One region of the Metabacillus elymi genome, then DNA from elsewhere that is predicted to be linked to it. Evidence: riboswitches for the same ligand, from Rfam matches in the RefSeq annotation. Region 1 holds a riboswitch; each other region holds the start of a gene.
What was found. Region 1 has a riboswitch for S-adenosylmethionine ahead of HUW50_RS11505 (sugar ABC transporter substrate-binding protein). Riboswitches for the same ligand answer to the same signal wherever they lie in the genome.
Positions count from the first base shown of each region.

Region 2: it holds a riboswitch for S-adenosylmethionine, as region 1 does, so the genes downstream of both, HUW50_RS23925 (2-hydroxyacid dehydrogenase) here and HUW50_RS11505 (sugar ABC transporter substrate-binding protein) in region 1, are expected to answer to the same signal.
Region 3: it holds a riboswitch for S-adenosylmethionine, as region 1 does, so the genes downstream of both, mtnK (S-methyl-5-thioribose kinase) here and HUW50_RS11505 (sugar ABC transporter substrate-binding protein) in region 1, are expected to answer to the same signal.

Region 1 covers NZ_CP055263.1:2,425,183-2,429,474, forward strand. The annotation lists gene HUW50_RS11495 (MFS transporter) at 1-828, shown strand, start outside; gene HUW50_RS27075 (hypothetical protein) at 1,102-1,227, opposite strand; gene HUW50_RS11500 (hypothetical protein) at 1,398-1,868, shown strand; SAM riboswitch class I at 2,093-2,200, shown strand; gene HUW50_RS11505 (sugar ABC transporter substrate-binding protein) at 2,307-3,434, shown strand; gene HUW50_RS11510 (sugar ABC transporter ATP-binding protein) at 3,596-4,292, shown strand, end outside.
Region 2 covers NZ_CP055263.1:5,185,000-5,189,291, reverse strand. The annotation lists gene HUW50_RS23930 (FGGY-family carbohydrate kinase) at 1-1,352, opposite strand, end outside; gene HUW50_RS23925 (2-hydroxyacid dehydrogenase) at 1,368-2,369, opposite strand; SAM riboswitch class I at 2,499-2,588, opposite strand; gene HUW50_RS23920 (molybdopterin-containing oxidoreductase family protein) at 2,749-4,292, shown strand, end outside.
Region 3 covers NZ_CP055263.1:3,935,258-3,939,549, reverse strand. The annotation lists gene HUW50_RS18080 (pyridoxal phosphate-dependent aminotransferase) at 1-160, opposite strand, end outside; gene HUW50_RS18075 (carbon-nitrogen family hydrolase) at 263-1,051, shown strand; SAM riboswitch class I at 1,191-1,347, shown strand; gene mtnK (S-methyl-5-thioribose kinase) at 1,453-2,646, shown strand; gene mtnA (S-methyl-5-thioribose-1-phosphate isomerase) at 2,811-3,863, shown strand; gene HUW50_RS18060 (hypothetical protein) at 3,920-4,072, opposite strand; gene HUW50_RS18055 (PAS domain-containing sensor histidine kinase) at 4,241-4,292, opposite strand, start outside.

The DNA.
Region 1 (4,292 bases):
GAAAAACAACTGCAAATGGGAATGTCAATTTATCAAACGATGTTTGCTTTATTTATGATTATTGGACCTGTTATTGGAACAGTTGTATTTCAGCAATATGGGATAGAAGTATCTATTGCAATCACAGGTGTCATGTTTTTACTTTCAGCAGTAGCGCTTATGTTTTTACCTGCCGATAAGTTGGTAGAAAAAACTGATGAGCAAACAACAGTTTTAGAAGAATTTGTGCAAGGATTTAAGTATGTTATGAAAAATAGATTTCTCACCATCCTAGGTGCTAATTTCTTCGTAGCAGGATTGGCTGTTGGTTTAATACAACCATTAGGTATCTTTATTGTGACAGAACAGCTTCAAATGGATAAGGAGTTTGTCCAATGGTTTATGGCGATAAACGGAATTGCTATGATTATTGGAGGTGGAATCGCGTTAGCTTTATCAAAGAAAGTAACACCGATTCGAATGCTCGCAGCGGGTATGTTTGTAAATGCCCTAATGATTTCAGTCATTGGGTTCTCGGAGATTTTATGGCTAACTTTAATAGCCCAGTTTTTCACAGGATTAATGATGCCAGCTATTCAAATTAGTATTAATACAATGATTCTTCAAAATGCTGAGGAATCTTTTGTAGGGAGAGTAAACGGGATCATGACACCTCTTTTTATGGGCGCGATGGTGCTGATGATGAGTTTAGCGGGAATCTTAAAACAACAGGTTGGTCTGGGGATTTCATATCAGGTATCAGCTGTTTGCATGGTCATTGGAGTTATTCTTGTTCTGCCGCTTGTTCTTGACCGATCTATAAAAAAGCGCGTAAAAGTTAATGTATAGGATTTGATCGCTTAGAGGTCTCTAGAGGCTGGGACATAACTAAATTGACCATTCTTAAAGCCGAATAATTTTTAATTTAATTAAGCGATATAAATAAAAAACCCAAACTATTACGAAACTCTAAATTAGAATTTCGCATGATAGTTCGGGTTTTTCTTTGGCTGAAATACTTTTGTCCCAGCCTCTTTTACTTAGTGGACTAGATCCCTTATATTCTGCAAATAAAATAAGGCAAGCACAGTAAAATGCTCACCTTTAACATTAAGTATACAATTATTTTTTTCCTTGACTTCTCGCACGGTTCCTCTCAAGCTCAGCAGCATACTCTTCTTGAGATTTCCCTTGTTTCGCGCTTTCAGATTCAATTTTTCTAAATTTGTTATCATTTCGATTTGGCATTCTTCCACCTCCTTTTGCACATCATTATTCTATACAACCTCTTTACTTTTATCCTTATTAACATAGGCTTAAAGGGAGATGAGGAAGAATTGGTATATTTTCCAACTAATTATATCAAGATAAACATAAAAGATAATTGATTTGAAAATAAATGATAATAAGGTGATTTAATGGAATTAATGAAGTATGAAGGTGAATGGTATGTATGGACCTTAGTAATAACAACAATATTATTCGTATTAATCATGCCAAAAAAAAATCTAACATGGGTCGGTATATTTATTACTATTGTTTTCTTAAGTGGGTTTTCTTGGATTTCTGATAGCATTGCAGGGGCAGTATTTGATTTATTTGACCTAGCAAAAAAACAAACAATCGAGCCAAGTGATTCTATGTTAATTAGCTTTGTACCTGCGAGCATTGCTACTATTTATGTTAATTTTTATAAACCTCAGAAGAAATGGGTTTTTGCTTTTGTTTTTACATTATTATGTTTTGTCTTAGAATTAGGATTAGTTAAGTCTGGATACATGGTAAATAACGATTGGAATACATGGTATGGAATTCCTGTTTATTTTACACTTTTTAGATTCTTCTTCCCTTGGTATTTACAGTTACTATCAAAAAAATTTATCAAATAATTAATTTAACAAACTGAGATTTACCACCTGTGTCTGTGGGGGAAAGCATTAAAACTGTAAATGGGAGTAATAATCAAATGGATACATTATTATTTTCCTATAACATAATAAGAGGTATTTTTTTAAAAAATCATTTAATATAAATATTCAAATAATAGTTGACATTAATGCTATACACTATTAAAGTATACATATTCTTATCTTTACTTAATTGCATATTCGATCTCTTATCAAGAGTGGCAGAGGGACTGGCCCGATGACGCCCGGCAACCGTTCTATTATAGAATTGGTGCTAAATCCTGCAAAACCGTTACGGTTTTGAAAGATAAGAGAGGAGACTCCTATATATTCTTGTGGCGAAACCTCTCTATCTTAGAGAGGTTTTTTGTGTTTATAAAGTAAAAATATACAAAAAAAGAAAAAGGGGAGTTTACAATCATGAATAACAAAATTTTTCACTCTGCATTTATTTTTATTCTAGTATTTACACTATTACTAACAGGTTGTGCTTCAAATAGTGGAGAAACGACTGAACCTGAAAAAAGGAAAGGCAACCCAGATGTTTCATTAGAGAATGTTCCAGAACGCTTTGCTGGTGGTGAGAGGGCAAAGATTAAAGTCATCCGTAAAATCGGTGGAGATGATCATACAGCACAATTTTTAGCTGGTGCGAAGGAAGAAGGAGAAGCATTAGGCTTTCAAGTAGATGTATTTACAGCTAATGGAGACACGGCAAAATTTCATGATGCCATAGCACAAGGACTAGAAGAAGATTATGATGGATTTATTATTTCTCACGGAGATGACGCTGCAACTGTTAATGCGGTTCAAAAACTAGTTGATGCTGGGAAAAGTGTTGTTACATTTGATTCAACGGAAAAATTAGCACAAATTGAAAATGTAACATTAACATCTCAGGATGATGAAGCACTTGCAACATTAGCATTAGACCAACTTATTAAAGATACTAATGGTGAAGCAAATATTGTGTATCTTTGGGTAGATGGCTTTCCTCCGATGGTTAGACGTAATCAAGTTTACCAAGAGAAATTGGCTAGTAACTCTGGTATTAAAGAAATTGAGCGTTTTGGAGTGGCAGCAGCTGATACTTCTGTAAAAACGCAAAATGCTGTAGCAGCAATGCTTAATAAACATCCTAAAGGTGAAATTGATGCAATCTTCGCGACATGGGATGCATTTGCAATCGGTGCAGCACGTGCAATTAAAGAAGCTGGTAGAGATGAAATTAAGATTTACGGTATTGATGTATCGAATGCAGATCTTCAAGAAATGCAAGATAAGAGTAGCTCTTGGAAATATACGGCAGCAGTTGATCCAAAGTTAATTGGAGCAGTTGACATGAGATTGTTAGCTAAAAAGCTAGCTGGTGAAGAAACGCCAGCAACGTATAACCTTGAAGCATCACTTATTTCTGGTGAAGTATTAGGGAAATCAGACGAGCCTATTAATATGGTAAATCTTGCAGATACTGTTGAAGGTTGGGGGCAGTCTACCGCATTTGAAGAGGAATGGATGAAGAGATTAAAAGAGTATTATAAAAAGTAAGAACTATTCTATGAAGAAAATGAGCGAACACTCTCTTGGTCTAGTATAAGAGGGTGTTTGCTTTTATCCTCCATATACTGGTAGAAATCTCCACAGATGAAAAATTGGTTTTGATAGAATAATAGCAAAATTTTCTCCATTAACATCAGAGGAGGTAAATGATGATTCATACAGTATTAAAAATGAAAGAAGTCTCAATCGAATTTCCTGGTGTGAAGGCATTAGATTCTGTAGATTTTACAATGAAAAGTGGTACAACCCATGCTCTAATTGGAGCAAATGGTGCTGGGAAATCAACGTTAATGAAGGTTTTATCAGGTACCTATGACCATTACACTGGTGAGATCTTAATTGATGATCATAAAACAAATATCCGTACCCCAAAGGAAGCACAAGGCTGTGGTATTCAAATTGTTCACCAAGAGGTAGATACTGCGCTCATACCAAATTTAACAGTAGGGGAAAATATTATGCTATCAAATACTGTTAATGGGATGGGGAAAAGACAATTTGTAAGGTGGAAGGATCTTCATAAAAAAGCAACAGTTATTTTGAACAGCCTAAACATTCATGTTTCCTCCAAAAAATTAGTTAGCGAGTTAACCTTGGCAGAAAAACAAATGGTACTGATTGCTAGAACAGTCTCGACAGATTGTAAATTTCTTATATTAGATGAACCAACAGCCCCGCTTAGCCATTCAGAAACAAAAGAGTTGTTCAGGATCGTGCAAGAGCTTAAAGCGAAGGATGTAGGAATCATCTTTATTTCCCACCGGCTCCCAGAAATTTTTGAAATCTGTGATGAAATTACAATTATGAGGAACGGTAAGTTAGTTTCACATGAGTTTGTTGCTGATA
Region 2 (4,292 bases), 2.8 Mb from region 1:
TCATCTGATAGTTTGTCAGTTAATCCTAATGTCTTGTTGCAAATAACAGTGGCACCAACAGCAGATGCTTGACTGTATCCTTGACGAATATATACGTCTTTTTGTAAGAGATTGGCTACAAATTTTGCTAAAGTTCTACTTTGAAAACCGCCGCCACATGCCCACACATATGGTAAATCGAAAGAACTTACTTCACATAATTGATCATAATGCCACCTGATTGTGCAAGCAATTTCCCATAAAGCAGAAGCGACAAAATGAGCGCGAGTTAAGTCATGTGCTAATGGAGTATTGAAAATAAATCCGCCTTTCTTTGAAGCATTCTTCTCATCAGTAAGATACATACCTAACGCTGATACACAATCAATGTTCTCGAGCTTACTCATTTCATCTTCCATTTGTTGATAACTTTCATTAGGATAGAAAATAGCTTTTAATTTTTGATAATTTAGTCCGGTAATCCCTGGATTCGTTTCAAGTAGCCATGTATTTTTTTGTGTATAAGCATTCGTCCAAGCTCTTTTTTCATGATCCACTCGATATTCATTTGTCATTTTGCAAATAGGGGTGGTTGTACCTGATACAATGACGACATCTCGATTTTCGGCAAATGTACTTTCAATTGCGAGTTGAGTATCTCCGCCACCGACAATAATCAAAACATCCTGCTTTAACCCTAACTCATTTGCGATTGTTGGTGTTATTTCACCAAGTATTGTGCCAGATGCTTTAATTTCTGGTAAAAACTTTCTAGAAATCCCAAATTGTTCACACATCACATCAGACCAATCTGTTTTTTGAACATCATATAGCAGTGATTCTGTTGCCTGGGATGGCTCATAGACTAAGACACCACTTAATTTATAAGTAATCCAGTCACTAATACTAGTAAATGTATCGATTTTATCCCATAACATAGGCTGTCGGTTCTTAAGGGCAACAAGCTTTAAAGCCGAAAACAATGCAGAAGGTAACCTACCAGTTGTTTTAAAGATAATTTCTGGATCTGGCAATGTGCGTTCCCATTCACGACCACGATTATCAATGTTTGGTAAGCCGATAAATGAGTTTCCATCCCGGTCCTGTAAGACAATCCCTTGGCGCTGACTTGTCGAGGTAATAGCCTTGATTGAAATATAAGGTGCACGAGTAATTACATTTTTCGCCAAAAAAATAAGTTGTTTCCAAAGTAAATCAGGTGAAAAGTAACGACTATCTGGATAAAGAGATTCGGTTTCATACTGAATATCCTCTCTTTCGACAGCTATAACCTCACCTGTAGTCGCAACAATTGCTACTCTAGCATTTCCTGTGCCAATATCAAATACTAAATAACCTTGTTTTAATGTCACTTTATTCACTTCTTTCTATGACTTTACATTTAGACTTTTTTGATTATAGATTGTCGGAACGTCAAGAGTACGTTTTATATACCACTTCGTTAACGCTTGATTCATAATCGATACGTGATGATCCTCAACCTCATAACTTGCACCAGCAAGGTGGGGGGTAGCTAAAACATTTGGCAATTTGATGATTTCATAATCACTTTTATCTGGTGGTTCATGATAAAATACATCTAAAATAGCCCCACGAATTTTACCTTCTTTTAAGACATGAACAAGTGCATCTCGCTTAACGACAACTGCTCTTGACGTATTTACTAAGATTGCTTCTTCCTTCATAAGTCCTAAATAATGTTCATCTATCATTCCGATTGTTTCTTCGGTACGAGGTAGGTGAATAGATACGACATCACTAGTTGAAAAAACCTCATCCAAGGATACACGAGTATGGTTGGGATTTTGGCTTTCAACATATGGATCATAGTATTGAATGCTGCATTGAAAACTTTCAAGAACAGAAGCAATTCTCTGACCAACGGCACCGAATCCTACCATTCCAATAGTTTTTCCTGTAATCTCATTTCCTTTGAACTTTAAATATGCTTGCAAGTAGTCTCCATCCCATTTTTCCTGCTTCAACCATTCAGAGGAGGCGATTGTATGTCTATAGAAAGTAATGAGATTGCCAATGAACAATTCAGCAACTGCTTGTGCATTTCGAGCGGGGGTATAAAATACCGGAATTCCTCTTTTGGTTGCAGCTTCAACATCAACATTGGAAGGCATGCCACGACACACACCAACAAATTTCAATTCAGGTACTTCTGCAAATACATTTTCAGTCACTTTATCTAACTCAGCTATTAATCCCTCGGCCTTTGATTCTTTTAATAGAGCGATTAACTCAGCTTCGTTATAGGCTCTACCATTCTCTTTCCAACAGCGATAGGTACAATCGCCAAAAAGTTCCTTTAATTTGACTAGACCTTCGTCGTTATACGGTGCTGTTACTAAGACATTCATTTTCTTCATCTCCTCTTTTTGCTTTGAAAACAACCCTTTAATTCAAAAAAATAAAAAAATCTCTTCCCAAAATGTTGGAAAGAGATGGTTATTTATTATCGTTCTCACAATAAACTATAAGGGCAGCTCTTTCTATCTTTCAAGCAATGCTTGCTGGAATTGGCACATTATGTTGCCGAGGTTTCGACGGGCCAGTCCCTCCACCTCTCTTAATAGAAATAACAAAATATTTAATTGATTAAATTGTTTATATATTTAGACAATGTATTAAATATTAAATAAAAATTATAGGTAAGTCAATCTATTTTCTAAACTTTCTAAAGATTGGTTCGATATGTTATAATTTATAAAGCAATTTTTTCATGAAAGGATACTAGTTATGCAGGAATATATAAATATAGAAGATGGTGTTGTGCCTTCAGTTTGTTCACTTGACTGTCCAGATCAGTGCGGATTACTGATACACAAAAAAGAAGGAAAAATCGTTAAAATCGAAGGTGATCCTGAACATCCTGTTACGAAAGGGAATATTTGCAATAAAGTGCGGAACATGGGTGAACGCATCTATGATCAAAAGAGAATTAAAACACCTTTGAAACGTATTGGCGAAAAGGGAGAGGGCAAATTTCACCCAATTAGCTGGCAAGAGGCAATCGAAACGATTACAAATCATTGGAAAAAACTAATCTCAAATGAAGGATCAGAATCAATTCTTCCATACAGTTTTTACGGCAATATGGGAAATATTAATGCAGAAGGAATGGATCGCCGCTTCTTTCATCGTTTAGGGTCAAGTCAACTTGACCGGTCTATTTGTTCAGTTGCTGGTTCGAAAGGTTATAGCTACACAATGGGGGGAAGTTACGGCACTGATCCAGAGGAAATGACGGAAACTAAGCTATTTATAATGTGGGGAATAAACGCTGTTAGTACAAATATGCACCAAATGACGATCGCACAAAGGGCTAAAAAAAATGGCGCAAAAATTGTTGTCATAGATGTCCATAAAAATCAAACTGGAAGAATGGCAGATTGGTTTATTCCGATTCTCCCTGGTACGGATGGAGCGCTCGCATTAGGGATTATGCATGTTTTATATAAAGAAAAGCTTGTTAATCGATCATTTTTAAAAGAGTATACAGTTGGTTATGAAGAACTAGAAGAACATGTTAAGAACTATGATCCACAAATGGTTTCAGATATTACAGGAGTTTCTGTAGAAGACATTTATACGTTAGCTCGGATGTACGGAGAGACCTCTCCTTCGATGATAAGAATTGGAAATGGACTTCAGCATCATGATAATGGTGGAATGATTGTTAGGACAATTGCGTGTTTACCTGCACTAACAGGACAGTGGGCTCTGAAGGGTGGGGGAGCTCTGAAATCAAACTCTGCCTATTTAGCCCATAATACAAAAGCGCTGCAACGACCAGATCTTATGAAAAAGCAAACTCGAACAATAAATATGAACCAATTAGGTAAAGCGTTACTTGAAACAGAAGAGCCCATTCGCTCATTGTTCATATATGGAAGCAACCCAGCTGTTGTGACTCCAGATGCTAATAAGGTACGTGAGGGTCTTGCTCGTGAAGATTTATTCACTGTCGTTCATGACTTGTTTTTAACGGAAACAGCTATGTTTGCAGACATTGTTTTACCTGCTACTTCAGCTTTTGAAAATACTGATTTTTATACGTCTTACTGGCATAACTATATCCATCTGCAGGAACCTGTCATTTCATCATTTGGAGAAAGTAAATCTAATACAGAGGTATTCAGACTTCTTGCTCATGCAATGGGATACGATGAACAAGCATTTAAGGATTCAGATGAAGAATTAATTCAACAAGCTCTAAGCAATTTATCGAACCCTTATTTACCAGACAAATGCCATGAAAAATTAAAAATAGATCGCTATCT
Region 3 (4,292 bases), 1.5 Mb from region 1:
CTTTAACAATATGATCAGGTGTAGGCTGATCTGGATTTCCTTGACCTAGATTAATAACATCATGACCCTGTGCAATAATTTTATTTACCTTTTCAACTAGACTTGCAAAGAATTGCTTCGGTAATGTTTCTAATAATTGTGATTGTTTAAAGGTTTTCATTTTTAACACCTTCTCAAAAAATTCTTGAAATTCTAGTCACAAATAATATATTGTTAGAATCAACTTGTAAAGTAAAATTTAAAAATGAAGGTGTGATTTTGATTGAAACCTGTCATTACTTGTATACAACTTGATATTAAATTCGGTGATCCCGCATTCAACTATCAGCAAGTAGAGGAAAAAGTAGCTGTTGCAGTAGAAAAGGATAATCCAGCGATCATCGTTTTACCTGAGCTTTGGACAACAGGCTATGACCTTACTCGCTTAGATGTGATAGCCGATGAAAAAGGGGAAAAAACGAAACAATTTCTTTCCCAACTCGCAAAAAAATACCATGTTAACATCATCGGTGGGTCTGTTGCTAAAAAGATGCAGGACAATGTCACCAACACGATGTACATCATGAACAACCAAGGTGAGTTTGTTCATGAATATAGTAAACTCCACTTATTCAAATTAATGGATGAACATCATTACTTAACTGCAGGAACTGCAAAAGGATTATTCGAAATCAATGGAATAAAAAGTGCTGGTGTAATTTGCTATGATATTCGTTTTCCGGAATGGATTCGTGCTCATACAACAAAAGGAGCAGAGATTCTATTTGTAGTAGCTGAATGGCCTTTACCTCGACTAAATCATTGGAGAACATTGCTTTTAAGTCGTGCAATCGAAAACCAATGTTATGTTGTAGCTTGTAATCGATCAGGCTCTGATCCTAATAACGAATTTGCTGGTCATTCCATGATAATCGATCCTTGGGGTACGATTATCGCAGAGGCTGACGAAAACACTGGTTTCATTTCAGCAGAAATCGATGTTGAAACAGTCAAACAAGTAAGAGGGCAAATTCCTGTATTTGAAGACCGACTTCCTGACTATTATAAGTGATTTTCATATTAACTGTTGACAAATCCAAATAATCATTGGTAACATGCTAATCAAGCATTACATTTTCTTAATAGCGAAAATGTTCTAAAAATAACGTAATTTAGTAAACATTAATTTTTTAATGTTTATCCATATTGATCTCTTATCAAGAGTTGGCAGAGGGACTTGGCCCTATGACGCCGCAGCAACCGACCATACTACCATTGCAAAATGGGGTGATTCTATTCACCTTGGAATATTCCAATAGGGCACGGTGCTAATTCCATCAGAAAGGCGATCTTTCTGACAGATGAGAGGTGCGAAGCGACGCCTTCAAGCCTCTTTCATACTGAAAGGGGCTTTTCTTATTTTCTAAAGAAAAGCCTCCATCAATCAAACTACTAATATTTGGAGGTATTATTATGTCTACTAAAAAGTCATCTGTATATGAACCATTAACTGAAAGTGGTGCAATCGCTCTAGCTAAACGATTACAACTATTCGAAGAAAATAGTAATCTACTTTGCAATGAAATTGGAGATGGAAACTTAAATCTCGTTTTCAAAGTTAAAGATAGTAAAACAGAAGAAAGTATCATCATTAAACAAGCACTTCCATATGCAAAGGTAGTAGGTGAAAGCTGGCCATTAACATTAGATCGTGCCCGTATCGAAACACATGCATTATTAAAACAAGCGGAATTTGTTCCTCAGTATGTACCAAAGGTTTTTTACTCCGATGAAAAGCTTGCCATTACGATAATGGAGGACTTATCACGCCTTCAAATATCTCGAGCTGCACTCATTGAAGGTAAAGATTTACTCCTGCTTTCAAAACATATCGGAGAATTTTTAGCTAAAACTTTATTTTACACATCCGACTATGCTGTTAATCAACATTATAAAAAATCATTAGTCAAACAGTTTATCAATCCTGATCTTTGCAAAATAACTGAAGATCTTGTTTTCACAGATCCATTCTTCGACCACGACACAAATGATTTTGAACCAGAGCTCGGGCAAGATGTTGAACAAATATGGCAAGATCAAGCTCTCAAGTTAGAAGTTGCTAAGCTTAAACAGAAATTTCTTACAAAAGCTGAAGCACTTGTCCATGGTGACTTACATACTGGAAGCATTTTTGCTGATGATAAGGAAACGAAAGTGATTGATCCTGAATTTGCTTACTTCGGACCGATCGGTTTTGATGTAGGCCAGGTATTCGGAAATTTCCTGTTAAATGCAATTTCACGAGATGTTGAAAACCAGGAAGTGCTTTTCACACATATCGAAACAACTTGGAATGTTTTTGTAGAAGAGTTTTCGAAAGCTTGGAAAAATGATGGTCTTGAGATCTTCACGAAAGTTGACGGATATTTAGAACATGTATTATCAGAAATTTTCGAAGAAGCAGTTGGTTTTGCTGGTTGTGAAATCATCCGCCGTACAATTGGTCTAGCACATGTAGCTGACCTTGATTCAATTCAGCCATATGAAAAAAGAATTTCAATAAAACAACTTGCTCTTACAATAGGTAGTGAACTTATAAAAAATCAAAAAACAATTAAAGATCCAACTCAATTTAAAGACTATGTGAAACAAACTGTAAATCAATAAGTCTATTTCTAAATAGTTTGTCCCTTTTGGATCCTTAAAGCAATTTAAAGAGTTTAAAACTAAGTAAATAAGCAAATTAGGCTTGATAGTATGAATTATCTAAAATTAACAATCATCGCAATTAGCTTTTAGAGAATTAGTAAAAAATAAAGGAGTTATTGAGCATGGCAACAACAAAATTTACGATTCCTCGTTCAGTTATTTGGAAGGATGAATCAATCTCCCTATTAAATCAGCAAAAAATTCCGCATGTAACAGAATATCTTGAATTAACAACGATAGAAGCTGTCTGGGAGGCAATTCAAACCTTAAAAGTAAGAGGTGCTCCTGCTATTGGGATTACTGCAGCATATGGCCTAGCATTATCAGCCTTACAAGATCAATCTAATTCACTTGAGGCTTTTCAGCTTAATCTTAAACAAAACCGAGATTATTTAGCTAGCTCAAGACCAACTGCTGTGAATTTAGTATGGGCTTTAGACAGATTGGTTACTAGTTTAGTTGAAACGAAATCCATCAATGAGGCTAAAACAAAGCTCGTACATGAAGCAATTCAAATTCAGGTAGAAGACGAAGAGGTTTGTCGATTAATTGGAGAACACGCACTCTCAGTTTTTAACGATGGTGATCGCATTATGACAATTTGTAATGCTGGGTCAATCGCAACGGCAAAATATGGAACAGCTTTAGCTCCATTTTATTTAGCAAAGGAAAAAAACAAAGCATTAAGTGTCTTTGCTTGTGAAACCCGTCCGGTTTTCCAAGGTGCACGATTAACAACATGGGAACTTATGCAGGCTGATGTTGATGTTACATTAATTACTGACAACATGGCGGCACATACAATTAAGTCAAAAAAAATCTCAGCTATTATTGTGGGTGCTGACCGTATTGCAGCTAATGGTGATACGGCAAACAAAATCGGTACATTCAATTTAGCACTATTGGCAAAATCTTTTAACATTCCATTTTATGTAGCAGCACCTCTATCTACATTTGATCCTTCTATTTCAGATGGTAATAAAATTCCAATTGAGGAGCGTAATCCGGAAGAAGTAACTGAGGTTAATGGTGTACGCATTGCTCCAGAGGGTGTAAAAGTATTTAACCCTGCATTTGACGTCACACCTTCCGAACTAATAACAGGAATCATTACAGAAAAAGGGATTCTTTCTGGTGATTATCAAGTATTAATTTCTGAATTATTTACTCTCTAAATTGACAAAGCAAAAACCTTAGTCCTCCATTTTTAACGGGCTAAGGTTTTTACTTTTTAGAATTTTTTTTGATACTTTGACTCATACTTGCTCCCTGATGCTTCCATTTTTTCTAACAACCCTTTTTTTTCAGCTTCTGAAATGATATGAAGCTTTGAAAATAACGATGCATAGAAATAAACCTTTTTTGGACGTTTATGAATCCACATCTTGCTTGCCCCTTTCTTTACCATACGCAACTTTTTTCCCTTACTCAAATAATATGTTACGTAGCTAAAATGGTGACAAGTTAGGGCTTGTGAATCTTGTCAAATCAATATTTTATTTCTATAGATATTCAACCTGTTTATAACACTTTTTTATTTCAATCTGGATGATTATTGATTTATTGGTAGAGTAATATGAAAGGTAGTTCCTTTCCCTTCTTCA